3 regions of the Staphylococcus condimenti genome follow, and region 2 is predicted to be linked to each of the others. Evidence: predicted binding sites of a transcription regulator. Region 2 holds the regulator's gene; each other region holds the start of a gene.
The links. The regulator Rex, encoded in region 2, represses fermentation and respiration genes when NADH is low (regulators of the CRP and FNR family bind a similar motif). The targets are predictions, from matches to a motif close to TTGTGAAATATTTCACAA.

Region 1 (7,074 bases), 250 kb from region 2:
ATGAAAGTGTATCATATCTTTCAAATTAATGTAAGCGTTTACTTTAAAATTTTTCATACTTTTTAGTACTTTTTTGCGAATAAATATCATATTAAACTAAATATGATATAATCATTGTAATATGTAATATATGGGAGGTGGCATAAATGAATAAAGTTGAACGCCAAAATAAATTAATTCAATTTATTGAATCGAACGACCAATTAACTGCTGCACAACTTGCGAAAAAATTAGAAGTTTCTAAGCGAACAATTTTACGTGATATACAAGACCTGGAAAACCAAGGAGTTCAAATCATCGCAAAGCAAGGCGTACTTGGCGGATATCGCATTCAACCAGATCATTCACCCATCAAACTAGAATTGACCGAAGACCAAATGCTCGCTTTATTTATGACATTAAACGAAAGTCAGTCATACACAAAATTGCCTTACCACAAAGAAATCCAGCAACTTATCAAAAAATGTTTAAATCAACCAGCCACCCATATTCGTCGAATTTTAAAACGCATGGATCGATATATTAAATTCGAATCCAACCCTAACGAAGCCTTGCCGCATACTTTTTCTGATTTACTTATTTATTGTGCCGAACGTAATGTCATGTTGGCAGAATATGAATTGAATGGAACATTAGAAAAAGAAAATGTTATTTTTATTGGATTAATATGTCGCAAAGCAGACTGGAATGTCGTTATCTTTGATATCGGCCGAGGCAATACCAAAGAAATTTCAATTGCAGATATTAAAGATATTTCTTATTCTTTCCAAAAAACAGTTAAAACACATGACATCTCGATTTATAACTACCAGAAATTTTTAAATCCAACTGATTCTACAAACTGATCAGTTGGATTTTTTGCATTTATTAAGTTAAGAGTATATACATCTTTTCAACTTATATTCAGTTAAAAAATGCAGTAACGATAAATGAAACAAAATTATTAGCCATATGGATAAATATTGTTGCGCCTGTATTTTTACCTGATTTGAAGTATACATATACTAATGCAACTGCGATAATAAAGTATGAGCCAAATTCAAATGGCGAAGTTGCACCAATCACATGCATACCAGCAAATGCAACAGCAGAAATAATACCCATCACAATATAATTAAATTTCTTTCCTAATTCGCCAATAATTACATTTCTAAAGAACAGTTCTTCTACTACTGGCGCCAATATGACTACAAATAAAAAACTCAATGGTAAAAAAGCAGGGTTTTTAAAAAGTACATCTAAACTTTCTTCATTTTGAGTTTCTTTAAATCCGATACCTTCAGGCAGCATGGCCATTAGCTGATTATATAATGATTCTAATCCCATAACGATGAGGAGTACAATCACTAAAAACAACCAATGTTTTTTAATATATACAAATCCTGCGCGTAAACGACCAGGCATTTCTTGATAATGAAAATAATAAAAAACAGTTAAAACAACTATGTAACTCAGCATTTGTCCAATGGCACCTGCGCCGTTCAGTGTGTCTTCATTAAATGGTGCATGGAAGTTTAAAGCTACAAGTATCTCAATTGCAGAGAATATAAATATCCCTACAAGTGCAATGGGCAGCAGCCATAAATCTCTCCATGCAGGTTTATCTTTTCTTAAAACCATGATGGCCTCCTAAATAAAATTTCATTACAGTATAACGCTATTAATATATTATATTCTACCAATATTTTAATCACAAATATTTTTGCATAAGGAGATTACTTCACATGACTACAACATCTTTAATTGATATTTACAAAAATCTAGCATTTATTTTGAGTAAAAGCGAAGCGTATAATAGTGCTTTACTTCGTTCCAAACAAAAAGTAGCACAATCCAACATTTCTGAAATCAATAACTTTATACAAAAGGAATTAAAACAAATATCTACCACTTCAAGCACGCTTACTTATTTTGAAAAACGATATTTTGATGTGTTAAGCACTTTATCATTGTATCCTTTAACCACAATAGATGTTGGAGATTTTCAATATATAATTGCACAATGGCAGTCCCCTATTAATCAATTAATATTTGAAATCATAAACGCTTCAAATCACTCTCTTCCTACTTAATTATTAGTTTATTATTTTTGAAAATAGGTATTTTAATAGTAGTTGCAGTCAATTTAAAATTCACAATTGTCTAACTTAATAACGTATAGTACACTAGTTACAATTAACTTTATCATGTTGTAAGCACAGATGCTGGGAGGATATCTGACTTACTTTATTGGAAAATATAGCTCTATTATATTTTCTATTAGAATGATATTGGGAACACGTTTACTGCTATCTATGTATTTCACCAAGAACGATTAACTTTAAATATATTAGCTATTCCATAGAGCAGGTGGTTTTTATGACAAACATTTTATATAAGTTAGAATCTAAATACCCTTCTCTCACAAAAAGCGAGAAGAAAATAGCAGACTATATTTTGCGGCGTCCGCAACAAATTGTAGATATGACAACACATACACTTGCTGATCGAACAAGTACAAGCCCTTCGTCTGTTGTACGATTCGGATATAAAATTACAGATGGCGGCTTTCAAGAATTGAAAACGGAAGTTTCAAAATATATGTCTGCCCGCACAAAACCACGTCAACTTGAATTACAATCTAATGAATCACTCGATACAATTAAACGCAAAATGTTATCACGTACAACCCAAACATTGTGCAAAGTATCTGATGCAGTAGATGAAAATGACATTGATAAAGTTTGTGCCAGATTAAAACAAGCACGTACCGTTTTTATTTTTGGTTTCGGGGCTTCATACGTTGCAGCGAGAGATTTATTTCAAAAATTCTCTCGTGTTGGGATTAATGTTCATTGCATTGAAGGTGTGCATACATTAATTAATGTTATTGCCACACATGATGCAAGAGATTGTCTCTTTATCATTTCAAATAGCGGGGAACATAATGAATTAGAAGCCATTGCAAGAGTCGCATCAGACTATCATCTCTATTTGATTTCACTTATGGGTAATAAAGAAAATCCTATCACAAATTATACTGATATTGATTTGATTTATGGAGAAACAGATGAAAGTGAAGTACGTATGGCAGCGACCACATCACTTACTGCACAATTATTCATGATTAATGTTCTGTATTATCGCTATCTTTCATTGGATTTTTCAAATTCTCTGGATTTAGTCACTCAGTCAAAAATGGCTTTAAATAATTACAAAAAACATTTATCTAATATTGAATTTGAGCATTAAAAAAAGAGTTGAGACTTTTGTCCCAACTCTTTTTCTCTTTCATTGATTATTTTAAATGTTGATCTTTGTCTGGCAGTCTATCATAACCTCTAACAAAATAGAATGCTGTCATAAATGCTAAGAAGAGTAAACCGATGACAACTGATACAACTGTTTCTTTATTAAATAACATACCTACTAATACTAATAATAAGAAGGCAATTGTTAAATAACTTGCACCAACGCCGCCTGGCATTGTAAAAGGATGTCCTTGAACTTCTTCAGGATGCAATCTGCGGAAACGAATATGACTGATTAAAATCATAAACCAAGGAATCATACCTGGTAAAATAGATGCACTGTATACATATACGAAAATGCTGTCAGCGCCTTTGATAAACATTGGTAAAACGATATTTAAGATAACACCTACAAAGATACCGATTGCCATTGCTAATACTGGATAAACTGGCACACCATTTTTCATAACTTTCAAGAAAACTTTCGGTAATTGTTTATGCTGCGCTAATGTATAAATCATACGGCTCGCACTAAAGATACCTGAGTTACAACCTGACATTGCAGCAGTTAAAACTACAAAGTTGATTAAACCAGCTGCGAATGTAATACCTACTTTTGCAAATGTTTGTGTAAACGGACTACCGATATTGCCTAATTGATCCCAAGGATATACTGTTACGATTACAAAAATTGCACCAATATAGAAAATCAAAATACGCCAGATAACACCGTTAACTGCTTTTTTAATATTCTTTTGAGGATCTTTTGTTTCCCCTGCTGTAATACCTATCAGTTCTACACCTTGATATGAACCAACTACAATAGATAACGCAAAGAAGAATCCAACCCAGCCGTTTGGCATAAATCCACCATGCGACCATAAGTTTGAAAGACCAATTGCATGTCCACCGTTGCCTAATCCGAAGAAGATTAGACCGAAACCAGCAATAATCATTAAAATAATAGTCACAATTTTAATCATTGCAAACCAGAATTCAAATTCACCAAATGCCTTAACCGACACTAAGTTTGCTCCTGCTAATAAAACAATAACAATAATACCAGGAATCCATTCTGGTAAGTTCGGGAACCAATATCTCATGTATTCTCCGACTGCAATAACTTCACTCATACCTACAACAACCCATTGGAATATATTACTCCAAGCTGTTAAATAACCCGCAACTGGATGAATATAATCACTTGCAAAGTTCGCAAATGAACCTGTTGTCGGATGTAAATAAACCATTTCTCCCATGGCACGCATTACTAAAAATAAAAATAAACCTACGATTAGATAAGCAAAAATAACTGACGGGCCTGTCCATTTAATTGTACTTGTCGCACCCATAAACAAACCAACACCGATTGTGCCGCCCAGTGCAATCATTTGAATCTGTCTAGAACTTAATCCCCGTTGCAATTGAGTTTCTTCCATTAGAAAATACCCCTTCTCTTTTACAAAATTTCCAGGCTTAGCTTGTTTCTTCGATATTTCAGCCCCTAATTCTCATTCTTGCTTCGCAATACTTTAATCCGGTTCCCCTTTTTCTGTCTGAAGATTGCGACAAATTACGCACTAATTCTCTTGTCATATCGAAAGTAGCTTCTATGCCTAATGAGCTTAATTATACTATAAACTTCTATGATGAAAACATAAAAATTACACTTTTATGTATGCGCTTTCATTTTTTTATTTGCAATCAAATTGCAACATAGTCACCATAGGAATTCGTGTAAATTGCACTCATAAAAATATTAGTCCTTATCAGCTTAAAAATAACTTAAAATACCCATTATTGATCTTTTATTATTTTCATGCCTTTTTATAAGAGTTTCATATTATTTTGATATTATAGCACGTCTTTTGTTTAACTTGCAATCTGACTTTTTGAACTTTCGGTATAATAGTTTGTTATCATTCTTTTAGAATTCTTTCTTTTTTATTATATTTACTAAGTTGCTCGGAATTTAAAATACTTCTAATACCTTAATTCATGTGCTTTACCCAAATTTTCATAGATTTAATGTTCTTATTCACGAAAATGACATATTCTAAAAAAAATTTCAAAACTTATTTGTGAAAGTATTCACAAAAATACCTTCACACCTTATACTAAATCTTGTATTTCACAATGTTAGGAGAAAGCAAGATGAATGAAAAGAATATTCGTTGGGATAAAGTTTTTTATGGACGTCAGTGGGTTAAAGACGTCGTTTCAACAATTCGTACGAAAGATGTACTGCAAGCTACATTTATGCGCCGTTATTTACTTCGTGCGATGATGGCCGGTTTTATTATTAGTATTATTTCAGTCTTTGTACTCGCAATCAAAGCAAGCTTAATCGATCATACTAATGCGGGAATCGTAAATATTGTCGGCGCGATTGCCTTCAGTTTTGCGTTGGTGCTGATTTTATTTACAAACTCTGAGTTGTTAACCAGCAACTTTATGTATTTTACAGTAGGAATGTATTATCGTGTTATCAAACCTTGGCGGGTATTCAAAATATTTATGCTGTGTTTCCTAGGTAACATATTAGGCGCATTGGTTTTCTTCTTAATATTGCGTATGAGTGATAGTATGACTCCTGATATGATGAAACAGCTTTCTGAAGTGATTCATCATAAAACAATGACTGCAAGTTTCTTGCAATTGTTAGCTAAAGGTATTTTTGCCAACTTCTTTATTAATATCTCATTAGTAATTGCGATGCAGATTGATGATATTTTAGCTAAAATGTTTGTCATGATGTTCGGTGTAGCCGTATTCGCATTTATGGGTTACGAACACGTAGTTTATAATGCGTGTCTATTTATCGGCGGTATTGTCTATAATGTTGATGTTTTACATTTCTGGCCTGCTGTGCTCAATATTATCGCTGCATTTATTGGTAACTATATTGGTGGCGGTCTGATTATTGGTCTATTTTATGCTTTCTTAAATGATCATCATCAATTCGAAAAAGAATGATTTATATAAGTCCTTTCTATTGATATGTTATAATTTGACTAATCATGTTGAAAGGAGACGTCAGTAATGTCTAAACAACTTGTCTCTCGTGCTATCTTATATACATTTATCTTCGGAGCATTATTCTTTTTCTTGAATCGCATGGGCAGTCAAGCTCCTTTGATGCATACTCTGTTGCTGTCTATTGGTGCAGCACTTGTCTTCGGGATATGTTATATTGCAATGTTTAGTGCGTTGACTTCTCCTGCTAGAAAAATAAAATTTGGTATTGTCCTTCCTATTACAGTTATTCTTGGTATCGTAATCGGCCAATTAACTGGTCATATGAAAATCGGGGTAGGCACCGGTGTAATTATCGGAATTATCATCGCCTTTCTCTGGGACTTGTTATCAAAAGATAGAAATGGAGATTCTGAATGAAAATAATACTCATTATACTCGTAATCATTCTATTAATTGCAAATCTCATACCGAATTATATAATGTATAAACGCTTAAAAGAAAATGGCGAAGCAACATCACGCCGCGCTTTAATGATAGGTATAGATGCAATATTGCTTTTATTAGTCGTAGTAGGATTATATTTCGCAACAAAATAAGAAAAACAAAGAGACTTGCTTTTGTTGATAATATCAGCATAAGCAAGTCTCTTTTTTATAATTTTCCTTTTAAAATTAAGATATAACATATATATGCAGTAATGAGATAAATCGTTGATCCTACCATAAACGCTCTGAAACGAACATTCATCGGTATTTTTTTATTAAATATCGGTCCCAATACCAAATTGCCAATCGCAATAATGATAGGCCCTGCAAGGAAAAATAAAATAATCATAGTTTCACCTGCTTAATTAAAAAATTCAGTA
Region 2 (7,074 bases):
CGATAAAGTCGCACGTACAATCGGCTTGTCTTATCCAGGCGGTCCGCAAGTCGATAAATTAGCAGCTGAAGGTGAAGACACTTATGATTTTCCGCGTGTATGGTTAGAACCAGACAGTTTTGATTTCAGTTTCAGCGGCTTGAAAAGTGCGGTCATTAATAAGTTGCATAATTTAAAACAAAAAAATGAAGCTATTATTCCTGAAAATGTCGCGGCAAGTTTTCAAAATAGTGTTGTAGAAGTATTAGTCGGTAAAGCAATTAAGGCTTGTGAAACTTATAATGTTCAACAATTAATTGTTGCTGGCGGTGTGGCCAGTAACAAAGGTCTACGTCGTGAATTAAAAAAAGCATGTGATGAACACGATATCAAATTATCAATACCTAATCCGAAATTATGTACTGATAATGCGGCAATGATTGGTGCTGCGGGGCATTATATGTATAAAGCCGGTATAAGAAGCGATATGCATTTAAATGGCCGCAGCAGTCTAGATATTGAAGATTTTTCAGTTGAATAAGTTTAAATTGAATAAAAATATTTGAGATGTTAACAACGGTTAACGTCTCTTTTTTTGTATATTTACAGTTTTAATTTACTTAATATATTATTTACAAATGTCAATAGCGAACGTGCGTACTTATCAACAATCGGTGCATAAATTGTGGATAAGTGTGGGTATTATTGTGTATAGATGGTATTTTTTATGTGAATAGAGAATAAATCAGTTGAATATAGCTTGTGGATAACTAGGATAACTCTGTGGATAGTTGTTATAGTAGGATTTGCGTTGTGAATAAAAATGTTAAATTTTTGTAATAAAAGAGGTGTGAAATGTAACTCTCATTTCAGCACCTCTGTAATGTTTATGGATTATATAATTTTTTCTTGTAATTCTTCCCAACGCATCATAATTTGTTCGAGTTGTTGTTCGGTATTATTTTTTTCATCAGCTAATTCTCCAGCTTTTTCAGGGTCACTGAAAATTTCAGGTTGTGTGAGCTGTTCATTGATATCTGCAATTTTTTGTTCGCATGCTTCAATTTCTGCTTCGCAGTTTTCAATTTGTCGTTCAATTTGACGTTGCTCACGCTTTTGCGCTTTTTGATCTGAGTAAGAATTTGAAGCCGTAATTTGTGTTTTTTCTTCAGCTTGTTCTGCTTCAGCTTTAGCTTGTAAAGCAGCTTTTTCTTCAATTTTATCCAAATAGTATTGATAATCACCAGCATAAATTGTGCCGCCTGATTCATCCATATCAAAAATTTTATTAGCAAGCTGGTTAATAAAATATCTGTCATGAGAAACAAAAATTAATGTACCTTCAAAGTTTTGCAACGCTTGTTCCAACATCTCTTTAGAATCAATGTCTAAGTGGTTAGTAGGTTCATCCAAGATTAAAACATTATTGCGTTCTAGCATAAGAAGTGCCAGTTGCAAACGTGCTTTTTCTCCCCCAGATAAATCATTAATGACTTTCTTCACATCATCTTGAACGAATAGGAAACGTCCTAATACAGCACGTACGTCTTTTTCTGGCATTGTTGGATATTGATCCCAAACATAATCTAAAATTGTCTTGTTCGATTTGAATTCTGCTTGTTTTTGATCATAATAACCGACACGTAAATTAGCACCGTGAGTGATCTCTCCATTTATTTTAGGAATGCGTTCTGCAATTGTTTTAATAAAAGTAGATTTGCCAATACCATTCGGACCTATTACTGCAATATGATCACCTTTAGAAACTTCAAGTGTAATAGGGGAAGTAACAGGTTGATCATGATATCCGATTTCTAAGTTGCGGATATGATATACATCATTTCCGGTATTGCGGTCGAAATCAAATTGAATGTTTGCACTTCTTGCGTCTAACATCGGTTTATCGATACGTTCGATTTTTTCTAATACTTTTCGACGACTTTTTGCCATACCGCTTGTTGAGGCACGTGTGATATTTTTTTCAACAAAAGTTTCAAGACGCTTTATCTCAGCTTGTTGACGTTCGTATTCTTGCATGCGTTTCTCATAATATTGGTCGCGTTGAGTAATAAATTTACTGTAGTTGCCGACATAATGCTGAACAGCTCCTAAAGCGACATCATAAATCTGATTTACTGTTTTATCTAGGAAGAAGCGATCGTGACTGATAATCACAATAGCGCCTTTAAAATAATTCAAGTAATCTTCTAACCATTGTGTTGTTTCCATATCTAAGTGGTTGGTCGGTTCATCGAGTAATAATAAGTCAGGTTCGCTTAATAACATTTGAGCAAGAGATAAACGTGTTTTTTGACCGCCACTGAAATCATTAACGGGACGATGAAAATCCTCTTCTGAAAAATCCAAACCATGAAGAACTGTTTTGATTTTACTTTCATATTGATAACCTTCTAATCGTTCAAATTGATTGGAAAGCGTTTCATATTTAGACATATGCGCTTTGAATGTTTCAGATTCATATTCTTCAGCATGTTCAGCCAACCACGCTGTTTCTGCTTGCATATCTGCTTCCATTTGCTTTAATTTCGCAAAGGGTTTTGACATTTCTTCCCATACAGTATGGTTAGTATCTAAGGTCATTTGCTGAGTCAGATAACCAACTTTTAAATTTTTGATTTTAGAAATATGGCCTTCGTCATACCCATCGACTCCGGCAATAATTTTCATTAAAGTAGATTTACCGGCACCATTTCTGCCGACGATTCCTATTTTTTCGTGGCTCTTTACTTCGAAGTGAACATCGTTAAAGATTTCTTCACCATCGAACGATTTAGAGACATCGTTAAGTTGTAATAAAATCATGTCGTATGTTTACGAGTCAGCATGTTAAATTAAAAACTGGCTCGTAGACCTCCTTTCTTTTCGCTCTGTATCATCACTTACCTTCCATTATAAGTGGAAATAGTAGTTCTGCCTATTAAATATCACGAATTTCCTTTAATGAAATATAGTACTATTTTACATCAAAATCACTAATAAATATTAGCTTGTATTAAGTTTGTTACGAAATCATGTGTTCAAATTATATATTTAAACGTATAATGGTAACTACATCACTGAAAAATAACAGAAGAATTATAACTAGAATATGCGTTATTAACGGTTAAATTGTTCATAGAAAGTTACTTTTACAGTTATTTATTTTTAGAGGTACATAAGGTATACTTAGTTAATAAAAATGCTTTAATCCTTTAATCTAGGAAGATTAACGTAGTTACAATATATAATAAAAACTATTTGAACGTTGTAATCTCCTCAAAAAATAAGTTTAGAAAAACTAAAAGTATTTTTTCTGAACTATTCATTTTTTACAATCAACAAAGTCTATTACAGTATTTACATGAGAGATTAGAACTTGTTCATAAATAATAGTTTTTGAAGATGTGGGGGTAAACAAATTGAGTAATCAAAAAAATAATATTCCTCGTGCGACCTTAAAACGTTTGCCGCTCTATTACAGACTTGTCAATCAACTTCATGAAAAGGGAATTGATCGAGTTAATTCTAAAACTATCAGTGAAGCCTTAGATATCGATTCTGCTTCTATCAGAAGAGATTTTTCTTACTTTGGAGAATTAGGTAAGAAAGGTTACGGCTATAATGTTGAAAGTTTGTTGGAATTTTTTAAAAGTAAAATCAGCGAGAGCGATACGATTAAAATCGGTCTGGTCGGAGTAGGAAATTTAGGTAAAGCATTGCTTTCTTATAACTTTTCTATCCATGATGAAATGGTTATTACTGAAGCTTTTGATATTCGCGAAGATATCGTCGGTACAAAAGTCGGCAATGTTATCGTAAATAAAATGCAAGATCTTCAATCTGTTTTGAAAAGTGCAGAGCTAGATGTAGTAATTTTAACAACACCTGGCAGTGCAGCACAAGAAGCAGCGAATCAAATCGTAGAAGGCGGAGTGAAAGGTATCTTAAATTTCACACCTACTCGAATTGATGTACCTGATGATGTTTCTGTTCATCAAATTGATTTAGGTATTGAATTGCAATCGCTTTTATTTTTTATGAACAACCTACGCAGCAGTAACTGAAAAAAGACGTTCCAAAATTTAATTTGGAGCGTCTTTTTGATGTTAATTTAAGCTTTTTGAACTGTAATTGTCCAAGATGCATCACCAATTTGTTCATAATTAGTAACTGGATAATTATTTTCAGCCGCCCAGTTTGGGATAGCTTCTGTTGCTTGCGTGCAGTCAAAATCGATTTTCAATTCATCACCGACATCTAGAGTCTGCATTTTTTTCTGTGCTTCAATTAATGGGAAGGGACAAACCATTCCTACGGTTCCTAATTCATGTAACATGTAAACACTCCTTAAGTGATTTGAATTTAAGATTGTGCAGCTGGACGTGCTGCGTTTTGTTTAGTCGATTTTTGCATAGCTTTCATAGGCTTTACAAATAAGAAGTAACTCATAAACCATGTACCCAAAATCATAGCTGCTAAAGCAATCCAACCTTGCCATGAAAGAGCAGCTGTTGCTACTAAGCCATTTCCAATTGAGCATCCGCCGGCTACTGAAGCGCCAAATCCCATAAAGGCACCGCCAATTACACTATTGCGAAGTGTTTTTTTATCAGGAAGTCTGCAAGCAAACTCTCTTGAACCTTTCGCAGCAATGTAAGATCCGATAAAGATACCTAGAACTAAGAATACACCCCAATCTAAAAATGAAGTTTTACCAGACAGTATGAACTGTACTAAGTTTGAAGAAGGTGTTGTAATCCCAAGTCCACCTTCTCGACCTGTAGAATAACTCATAGGCCAAGCAATTAAAGCAATTAAACCAACAGCAATCGCTGCAATAAAAGGATGGAATTTTTTCTCGAAGAAGAAATGACGTATACCTGTATAGCGTTGTTTCAATTTAGGTACTGCAATTTTAGGTTTTGGTTTGCGTAGTGTTCTGACAACAAAATAGCCTGTAACTGCGACAAGACCAATAACAAAAATCCATGCAGGAATTCCTGTACTCGCAGACATATCTGCATTAACATTAGTTTTTGAATTTAACTTTTCCATCACAGGTTTAAGCAAACCTGCTTTTGTAATAGCTGAGAAGATGGCGTAAGAGATTAGAGCAAGCCAACTTCCTATTAGTCCTTCTCCAGCTCTGTAGTAAGTACCAGTAGCACAACCGCCTGCAAGTACAATACCTACACCAAAAATAAATGAGCCAATTATTGTACCTACAATAGGGAAGGTGCCGTTATCTAATGGCTTGCCGATAATAGCTGTAAATGCTAATAATCCGACAGCTTGTACAGAAATAGCGATTAATAAAGCATAAAACATTTTGTTATTTTTTTGGACATACATGTCTCGAAATCCGCCAGCTAAGCAAAAACGAGTGCGCTGCATTACAAATCCAAGCAAGCCGCCAACAATGAGGCCGCTTATAATCATCCAGATCATTAAAACCCCTCTTTTCCGATAATGTTAGTATGTTTTATAATAATAAAGAATGATATCAAATGCAAGAGGAGTTTTTTTCTGTTTTAAACTTAAATTCATTTTTGCGTATATATAAATTGTTTAAGCTCCAAAAATGAGATATATGGAAACAATGAAATATGATAAAATATTGATAATGACAATAAATGATAGAAATAGGGGGTACCTTCATGCAACCATGGACAAATGAAGCATCGTTTCAGCGCGTTGAAAATACTTCTGCTGAAACTTTGTCAGAAATGAAACAACGAGTCAGTCAATCTTTATATACACAAACTTTTCATCTACAACCTCCATTTGGAGCAGCTGGAAAACCAAATGGTATGATTTTCTATAAAGGAAAGTATTATATTTCTCATGAATGGTATCCTTTTTATTCAAATCAGGGACTAAGCTACGGTTACCAATATGAATCTACAGATTTGGTACATTTCAACGCAGATGGCAGTGTACTCAAACCAGATTCCCAATATGATAATTACGGTATTAAAGGCGGAAGCACTTTTGTATATCAAAACAATTTACATTTTCTTTATACAGGTTTTGGACTGAGTCATGAAAAGCTATTGTTGCCTTATCAATTATTAGCTTTTATCAACAATCATCATCAAGCGAATAAATCGCCTAAACCTGTTGTTGAAAATCCGCCAGAAGGCTTTTTGCCAAGTTTGCAAGATCCAAGTGTTTTTGAAAAGAATAACCAATTTTATGCGTTGTTTGGCGGACAAACTGAAGATTTTCAAGGTAGGATTTTAGTATATCATGCAGAAAACCCTTTGAACTGGCAGTTTTTAAACCCTATCAAAACACAGCTGACAGATTTTGGAAATGCATGGACGTCACCTGATTATTTTACCTTAAATGGGTACGATATTTTAATGTTTACTGCTCATCATGAGGATGAAACGACACAATCAGGTTTTTTAATTGGTCATCTAGATTTTAATGATTTCCTTATGAATCACGGAGACTTTAAATTGTTAGATGAAGGTTTCGGTTTTACTTCACCGCAAACTTTTGTAGATGAATCAGGTAATACTGTATTAATTGGATTACTTGCAGCACAAGGTAATATAGAAACACTCAATCAAGCTGATTCAGCACCATGTTTATCGCTTCCTAGAACATTGTCTATAGAGGAGGGTAAACTATATCAGCGTCCGCATCATGCTTATAAATCATTAAGATATAATGAAGAAACGGCATTGGGTTATGCTAATAAGTTTATGAAACAACTGCATCCTTATGAAGGAGAACAGTTTGAAATGTGCATTGATATCTTAGAAAATGAAGCGACTGAAATATATTTTGAACTGCGTACATCAAAAAATAATGCGACACTTATTACTTATAATACGCATTCTAGATTAGTAACATTAGATTGCAGTGAAAGTGGTGCTTTACCTCAAGGCGATTTTGGCACTAAGTGTTCCGTACAACTTGCTAAGCCGCTTGAGCAGCTTCGTATATTTGTAGATTCATCAAGTATAGAAATTTTTTGTAATAACGGTGAACGCGTGATGTCTTCAAGAATTTTCCCTTCAAAAAATAGTAAAGGTATTCGCGCAGCAACCGAATCTGGACAAGTTTATTTGAAGTTTACAAAAT
Region 3 (7,074 bases), 250 kb from region 2:
AACATGTTTTTGTTCTTCTGGTGCAATACCAATACCATGATCTTCTACTTCTAATATGCGTTTTTCATCTTGTTGGTAAACCCGTACATGCACGGTACTTTCATCCGAAGAATAATTAATCGCATTGCTTACTAAGTTTGTAACTACTTGCGCAATTTTTGAAGCTTCAGCATCAATCATCACGTTACTTTGAATATCAGAATCAATTTCTATTGCTTTTCTTTGGGCATAAGCATATAGCGTATTCACAGCCGTTTGCGTCACTTCTGATAAATCAACACGTTCTGTTCTGATTTCAGTTTGCTGTTCAATATGAGATAAATCTAATAAATCTTCAACTAATGATTCAATACGATTTGACTCTTTTAGGATAATATTTAAAAACTCATCTAAAGAATTCTCATCATTTTTTGCACCATCAATCAATGTTTCAGCAAAACCTTTAATCGATGTAATTGGTGTTTTCAATTCATGCGAAACATTCGCTACAAATTCACGACGTAAATTTTCAAGCTTTTTAAGGCTCGTGATATCATGCAAGACCACAACCATCCCCTGCAATCTTTTTTTATTGCGGGATAGAATCGGTACACATGCAGTATCAAAATATTTTTCATGAACATTATTAATGTATACTTCAATCTGTTCATTAATCGTTTTTTCAGTTTTGAATGCATTGATGATTAATGTGTTTAGTTTGCCTTGAATAACTCTATTGTAGTTTTTATTCACAACACTTATTTCTGGATTGAACATATCATAATATGCTGTGTTTGCCACAACAATTTTCCCATACTTATCAATCATTAAAACTGAACTTGGAATGTTTTCTAATGTTGTTTTCAAACGGTTTGATTGAATTTTTTGTTCATTGTGCATTTTTTGTAAGCGACGTGCTAATTCGTTCGTCGTTACAAAAAGCGCACGTGTTTCTTTCACATTACTTTCAGGAACACGGATATGATAGTGTCCTTGTGCTAATAATTTCGTAGCATAAGTGACATCGTTAATCGGACGAATGTAGGTTCTGTTTATATTTCTAACAATTAAAAATACAACTGCTAATATAAACATTCCTATAATCACGATATATTTCCATGCTTCAAATTGTAATTGTGAAATTTCATTATTATAACCTGTAATAATAATGTGATGATCTGTGTCAATATATTTATAAGTGAATCGATGATTACCTTTGTGTGTATCGTAAAGTAAATTGGATGGATTGCCGACAACATTAATATTCTCATTAGCTGGTACATTGTTTCCAGCTCTGAATAAAACTTTATGATCTGAATTCCTATGTACAGTAATCGCAAAATCATTTAATCGAGCATATTCTTTTATAGCTTGATTTTGATGATTTTGATAGGACTGATTGACTCTTTCGGCATCATTTTTTAGATTTTCACTATCTCTAGAAGAAATAGTAGTATAAATAGCATGATTAATAAGTAATCCTAATGCGATGAGACAAGAAATAATTAATGTTACCAGCGTAAGCAGTAATCTGGTATAAAACTTCAATTAGCAGATTTCGGTCTTTCTAATTTATAACCTAAACCACGGACTGTTTTAATAAGTTTCGGCTGCTTAGGATTTTCTTCCAATTTATCTCTTAAATGACTGATATGCACATCAACAATACGTGAATCACCGGTAAATTCATAATTCCACACAGAATTCAACATATGTTCTCTTGTAATGACTCTGCCTTGTCGCTCAATCAAATACAATAACAATTCAAATTCTTTAGGTGTCAATTCTAATAGTTCATTGTTTTTATATACTTCAAAATACTCGGGTCTAATCTTGATGGAACCAATAATAACATCCTCATTATCATTCTCGTCTTCTTTGACGTTTTGAACTTGTTGAGAACGTCGTAAAATAGCTTTTACACGTGCAACTACTTCTCTAGGTGAAAATGGTTTAGTCATATAATCATCTGCACCAAGCTCTAAGCCCAGTACACGATCAAATTCATCATCTTTGGCAGTCAACATTAATATAGGAACTAAGTTCTTATCAGAACGAATTGTTTTGCATACTTCAATGCCATCCAATTTAGGAAGCATTACATCTAAAACTACCAAATCTGGCTGTACTGCATCTAACTTTTGAAGTGCTTCTTCTCCATCATAAGCAACTTCTACAATATAACCTGCAGTTTCCAAGTTGTATTTCAGCAAAGTTACAATTGATTGTTCATCGTCGACTACTAAAATTTTTTGAGACATGGTCGTACCCCCTGTGTATTTTTCAACCTAATTATAACTTATATTTTCATAAAGATAACATACTATGTATTAACTTTACAAAAACTTAACAATTAGTTCATAATTTGAATTTTTGCGATTTCAAAAAATAAAAAAGCTATACTGCCTGAGTCGACAGTATAGCTGTAATGGATTATTGATTACAGGTTCTTAATCAATTCATCAGCAAATTCTGATGTCTTAACTTCAGTTGCACCATCCATCATACGTGCAAAGTCGTAAGTAACAACTTTAGAAGCAATTGTTTTTTCAATTGAATCTGTAATTAAGTCAGCAGCTTCTTGCCAACCTAAGTGTTCTAACATTAACACTGCACTCAATAATTCAGATGATGGGTTAACTTTATCTAAATCTGCATATTTTGGAGCAGTACCATGAGTTGCTTCAAAAATTGCATGACCTGTCTCATAGTTAATGTTTGCACCTGGTGCAATACCGATTCCGCCAACTTGTGCAGCTAATGCATCAGAGATATAGTCACCATTCAAGTTCATAGTTGCAACTACATCATATTCAGCTGGACGAGTTAAAATTTGTTGCAAGAAGATGTCAGCGATAGAATCTTTAATAATAATTTTACCGTCTGCTACTGCTTGGTCTTGAATTTTGTTTGCTTCATCTTTACCTTTTTCATCAACTAAACGATCATATTGTTGCCATGTGAATACTTTATCGCCGAATTCATTTTCAGCTAAATCATAACCCCATTGTTTGAAAGCACCTTCAGTAAATTTCATGATATTACCTTTGTGTACTAAAGTAACAGATTTACGATCGTTATCGATTGCATATTGGATAGCTGAACGAACTAAACGTTCTGTACCTTCTTTAGAAACTGGTTTAACACCAATACCTGAAGTTTCAGGGAAACGGATATTTGTTGCGCCCATTTCATCTTGTAAGAATTTGATTAATTTTTCAGCTTCTGGAGTGCCTTCTTTAAATTCGATACCTGCATAAATATCTTCAGTGTTTTCCCGGAAGATTACCATATCAGTATCTTCAGGACGTTTTACTGGAGAAGGAACACCTTTAAACCAACGTACAGGGCGTAAACAAGCAAATAAATCTAATGTTTGACGTAATGCTACGTTTAATGAACGGATACCGCCGCCGATAGGTGTTGTTAAAGGTCCTTTAATCGCAATTAAATATTCTTCGATTGTATCAAGTGTTTCTTGTGGTAACCATTCACCAGTAGTGTCATAAGCTTTTTGACCTGCTAGAATTTCTTTCCACTCAATTTGTTTTTCGCCATTATAAGCTTTTTCTACAGCAGCATCTAATACACGACGTGATGCTCTCCAGATATCCGGTCCAATTCCATCTCCGATGATGAATGGGATAATTGGGTTATTTGGTACTAGTAAACCGTCTTCTTGTTTAACAATTTTTTCTGGTGCCATTAATAATTCCTCCGTTACTTAAAATATTAAATCTTGAATTTCAGAATCTAAATCAAGATGATCTATCTTTCTTCAATTGGAACATATACACGATTAGTTTCACCAATATATTTTGCACGTGGTCTCATAATACGGTTATCTCTATATTGTTCAAAGATATGTGCTAACCAACCTGAAGTACGGCTGATTGCGAAAATAGGTGTGAATAAGTCGTGTGGAATATTCATACTATGATAAACAGTCGCACTATAGAAATCAACGTTAGCAATAATACCTGTACGTTCTTTCATAATATCTTCAATTTTTACTGAGATATCATACAAGTGTTTTTGACCTGTTTCATCTGTGATTTTCTTACTCATTGTTTTTAAATATTTCGCACGTGGATCACCATCTTTGTATACGCGGTGACCAAAGCCCATAATTTTTTCTTTATTTTCGAATTTTTTGTCTAAATATGGTTCTACATCATCAACTGATTTGATTTCAGATAACATATTCATAACACGTTCGTTTGCACCACCGTGCAATGGCCCTTTTAATGAACCGACTGCAGCAACAATACCTGAGTACATATCTGATAATGAAGATACTGCACAACGTGCTGTAAATGCTGATGCGTTCAATTCATGGTCTGCATGCAATACTAAAGCTTTGTTGAATGCTTCTTCTTCGATATCAGTTGGTACTTCCCCACGTAACATATATAGGAAGTTAGCTGCATAGCTTAAACCTTCTTTAGGTTTAACTGGATCTTTACCTTCACGAACACGTTGGAATGAAGCAACTAATGAAGCCATTTTTGCTTGAATTCTGATTGCGCGTTCTAATTTTTCTTCGTCTGTTTCACTTTCAGCATTTTCATCAAAATGTGCAACGTATGAAACAGAAGTTCTTAATGCTGTCATTGGATGAACATGATTAGTAGCATAATCTTCAAAATGCTCATAAACTTTATCATCTAATGTTGCATATTTGTATAATTTTCCTTTCAACTCATCTAATTCTTCTTGCGTTGGAAGTCTGTAATTCCAAAGTAAAAAGACAATTTCTTCAAATGAAGCATTTTCTGCTAAATCATCGATGTCGTAACCGGCATATGTCAGTTGGCTATCGATAATTGAGCTCACTTTCGTTTCAGCTGCAATTACCCCTTCTAAACTTTTTTGTAATTCTGCCATATTAATTTCCCCTTTTCTATAACAAATTGAAATGGCTTTCATTTAGTATTATATCCAATTATCGCGATTTTGTGAACAATTAAGCAACTCTTATATTCATGTAATTATACATGCCAAGCTAGTATTTGTAAGGATTTCATCACTAAAAGGCCCTTCACTAGTACACTTATTACATTTAAATTGCTTTAAGTGCCTTAAAATACACTTTTTATGATGTGTCATTTTAAATATTTATCATTCATTATAACTATAATTCATTGTGAATTGCATGAAAATTTGCATTATTTGCAAAAAACATTTGTCATTACTTCCAAATATGTGCATATTATTTATGAGGTGCAAAAAGGGAGTTGTTATGAATATGGCAAATAATAATTTACAAAGAGAACTTAGCAATCGTCACATTCAGTTGATTGCAATTGGCGGCGCAATCGGCACAGGGTTATTTTTAGGGGCAGGACAAACGATTGCTATGACAGGTCCTTCCATATTATTAACATACATTATCATCGGGTTAATGTTGTTTATGTTTATGAGAGGATTAGGAGAAATTTTAATTTCCAACACTAATTTCAAATCATTCGCAGATGTTACAAACGAATATATCGGGCCTTTTGCAGGGTTTGTAACTGGATGGACATATTGGTTCTGTTGGATTATAACAGGGATGGCAGAAGTTACCGCAGTTGCTAAATATGTAAGTTTCTGGTGGCCGCAAATCCCGAACTGGGTAAGTGCATTATTCTGTGTACTACTACTGATGGCATTCAACTTATTTAGTGCCAAAATTTTCGGAGAATTAGAATTCTGGTTTGCTATTATCAAAGTCGCAACAATTATTGTATTGATTGTGGTTGGGCTTGTAATGATATTAATGGCATTCAAAACACAATTCGGACATGCTTCATTCACTAACTTGTATGAACATGGTATTTTCCCTAAAGGGGCTACAGGTTTCTTCATGTCCTTCCAAATGGCATTATTCTCATTTGTAGGGATTGAAATTATAGGGGTAACTGCTGGAGAAACTAAAGATCCAACTAAAACAATACCGAAGGCTATCAATAGTGTGCCGATGCGTATTCTTTTATTCTATGTTGGTTCATTAGCAGTGATTATGTCTATTATTCCTTGGAATAAAATAGACCCTTCAGAAAGTCCATTCGTTCGTCTATTTGCTTTAGTAGGTATCCTATTTGCAGCAGGTATTATCAACTTTGTTGTATTAACAGCAGCTGCATCATCTTGTAACAGCGGTATTTTCTCAAACAGCCGTATGTTATTTGGTTTAGCGAGACAAGAACAAGCACCACCAATTTTCAGATCTACAAATAAAAATGGTGTACCTCATATCGCAATTTTTGTTTCTTGTGCGCTATTATTAGTTGCAGCATTATTGAACTATATTTTCCCTGATGCAACATTAGTATTTACGTATGTAACTACTATTTCAACAGTATTATTCTTAGTTGTATGGGGATTAATCATCTATGCTTACATTAGATATCAAAAGCGTGAACCAGAACAACACAAAAAATCACCTTATAAATTACCAGGTGGCAGAATTTCAGGCTACATTATCTTATTATTCTTCATCTTTGTGTTTGCGTTACTATTTGTAAACCCAGTAACACGTGTAGCAATCTTCATTTCACCTATTTGGTTTATCTTATTAGGATTCATGTACTGGAGATATACACAACAAGTTAAGAAACATCAAGGGTAATTTTTATTAATTCAAGCACCTTTATTTCAATAAATAGAGAATGGGTATCTTTATCAGAAGATACCTGTTTTTTATTACATATTAGTATCTGACTATTATTACAATTTTGATACAATCCATATGTATACAAAAAAGCCTCAAACCTGAAAAAACAGGTTTGAGGCTTTTCATTTATTGATTACTTATTATTAAAGTACGTTTGCATAACCGTCATATACACGACCAGTATTAGCATCAACAGTAATCACAACATCATTTGCGATTAATTTTGTGGCATTATTTGCACCAACGATTGTTGGAATACCTTGTTCTAATCCGATGATTGCACTTGGTGAAGTAATACCGCCTTCTTCAGCAACTAAACCAGCTGCTTGTTCAATATAAGGTACGAATGTTTCATCAGTTGAATGCGTTACGATGATTTTGTTTGAAAGATCTCTTCCTTCTAACTCAATTGCATCTTGAACAACGATTGCATTCCC

Region 1: the regulator Rex is predicted to act here: its motif matches at 5,310-5,327, upstream of A4G25_RS11070 (formate/nitrite transporter family protein).
Region 3: the regulator Rex is predicted to act here: its motif matches at 4,936-4,953, upstream of A4G25_RS01000 (citrate synthase).

Annotation. Positions count from the first base shown of each region.
Region 1 is NZ_CP015114.1:2,334,983-2,342,056, reverse strand. Features, by position in the region: gene A4G25_RS11095 (helix-turn-helix transcriptional regulator) at 147-845, shown strand; gene A4G25_RS11090 (CPBP family intramembrane glutamic endopeptidase) at 904-1,620, opposite strand; gene A4G25_RS11085 (hypothetical protein) at 1,725-2,072, shown strand; gene A4G25_RS11080 (MurR/RpiR family transcriptional regulator) at 2,359-3,231, shown strand; gene A4G25_RS11075 (amino acid permease) at 3,278-4,669, opposite strand; gene A4G25_RS11070 (formate/nitrite transporter family protein) at 5,385-6,206, shown strand; gene A4G25_RS11065 (hypothetical protein) at 6,273-6,626, shown strand; gene A4G25_RS11060 (hypothetical protein) at 6,623-6,805, shown strand; gene A4G25_RS11055 (hypothetical protein) at 6,861-7,043, opposite strand; gene A4G25_RS11050 (HAD family hydrolase) at 7,056-7,074, opposite strand, start outside.
Region 2 is NZ_CP015114.1:2,585,671-2,592,744, forward strand. Features, by position in the region: gene tsaD (tRNA (adenosine(37)-N6)-threonylcarbamoyltransferase complex transferase subunit TsaD) at 1-520, shown strand, start outside; gene A4G25_RS12425 (ABC-F family ATP-binding cassette domain-containing protein) at 874-2,802, opposite strand; gene A4G25_RS12430 (redox-sensing transcriptional repressor Rex) at 3,399-4,043, shown strand; gene A4G25_RS12435 (sulfurtransferase TusA family protein) at 4,091-4,315, opposite strand; gene A4G25_RS12440 (YeeE/YedE family protein) at 4,342-5,427, opposite strand; gene A4G25_RS12445 (GH32 C-terminal domain-containing protein) at 5,637-7,074, shown strand, end outside.
Region 3 is NZ_CP015114.1:178,710-185,783, reverse strand. Features, by position in the region: gene pnpS (two-component system histidine kinase PnpS) at 1-1,527, opposite strand, end outside; gene A4G25_RS01010 (response regulator transcription factor) at 1,524-2,240, opposite strand; gene icd (NADP-dependent isocitrate dehydrogenase) at 2,420-3,685, opposite strand; gene A4G25_RS01000 (citrate synthase) at 3,748-4,866, opposite strand; gene A4G25_RS00995 (amino acid permease) at 5,228-6,592, shown strand; gene pyk (pyruvate kinase) at 6,781-7,074, opposite strand, start outside.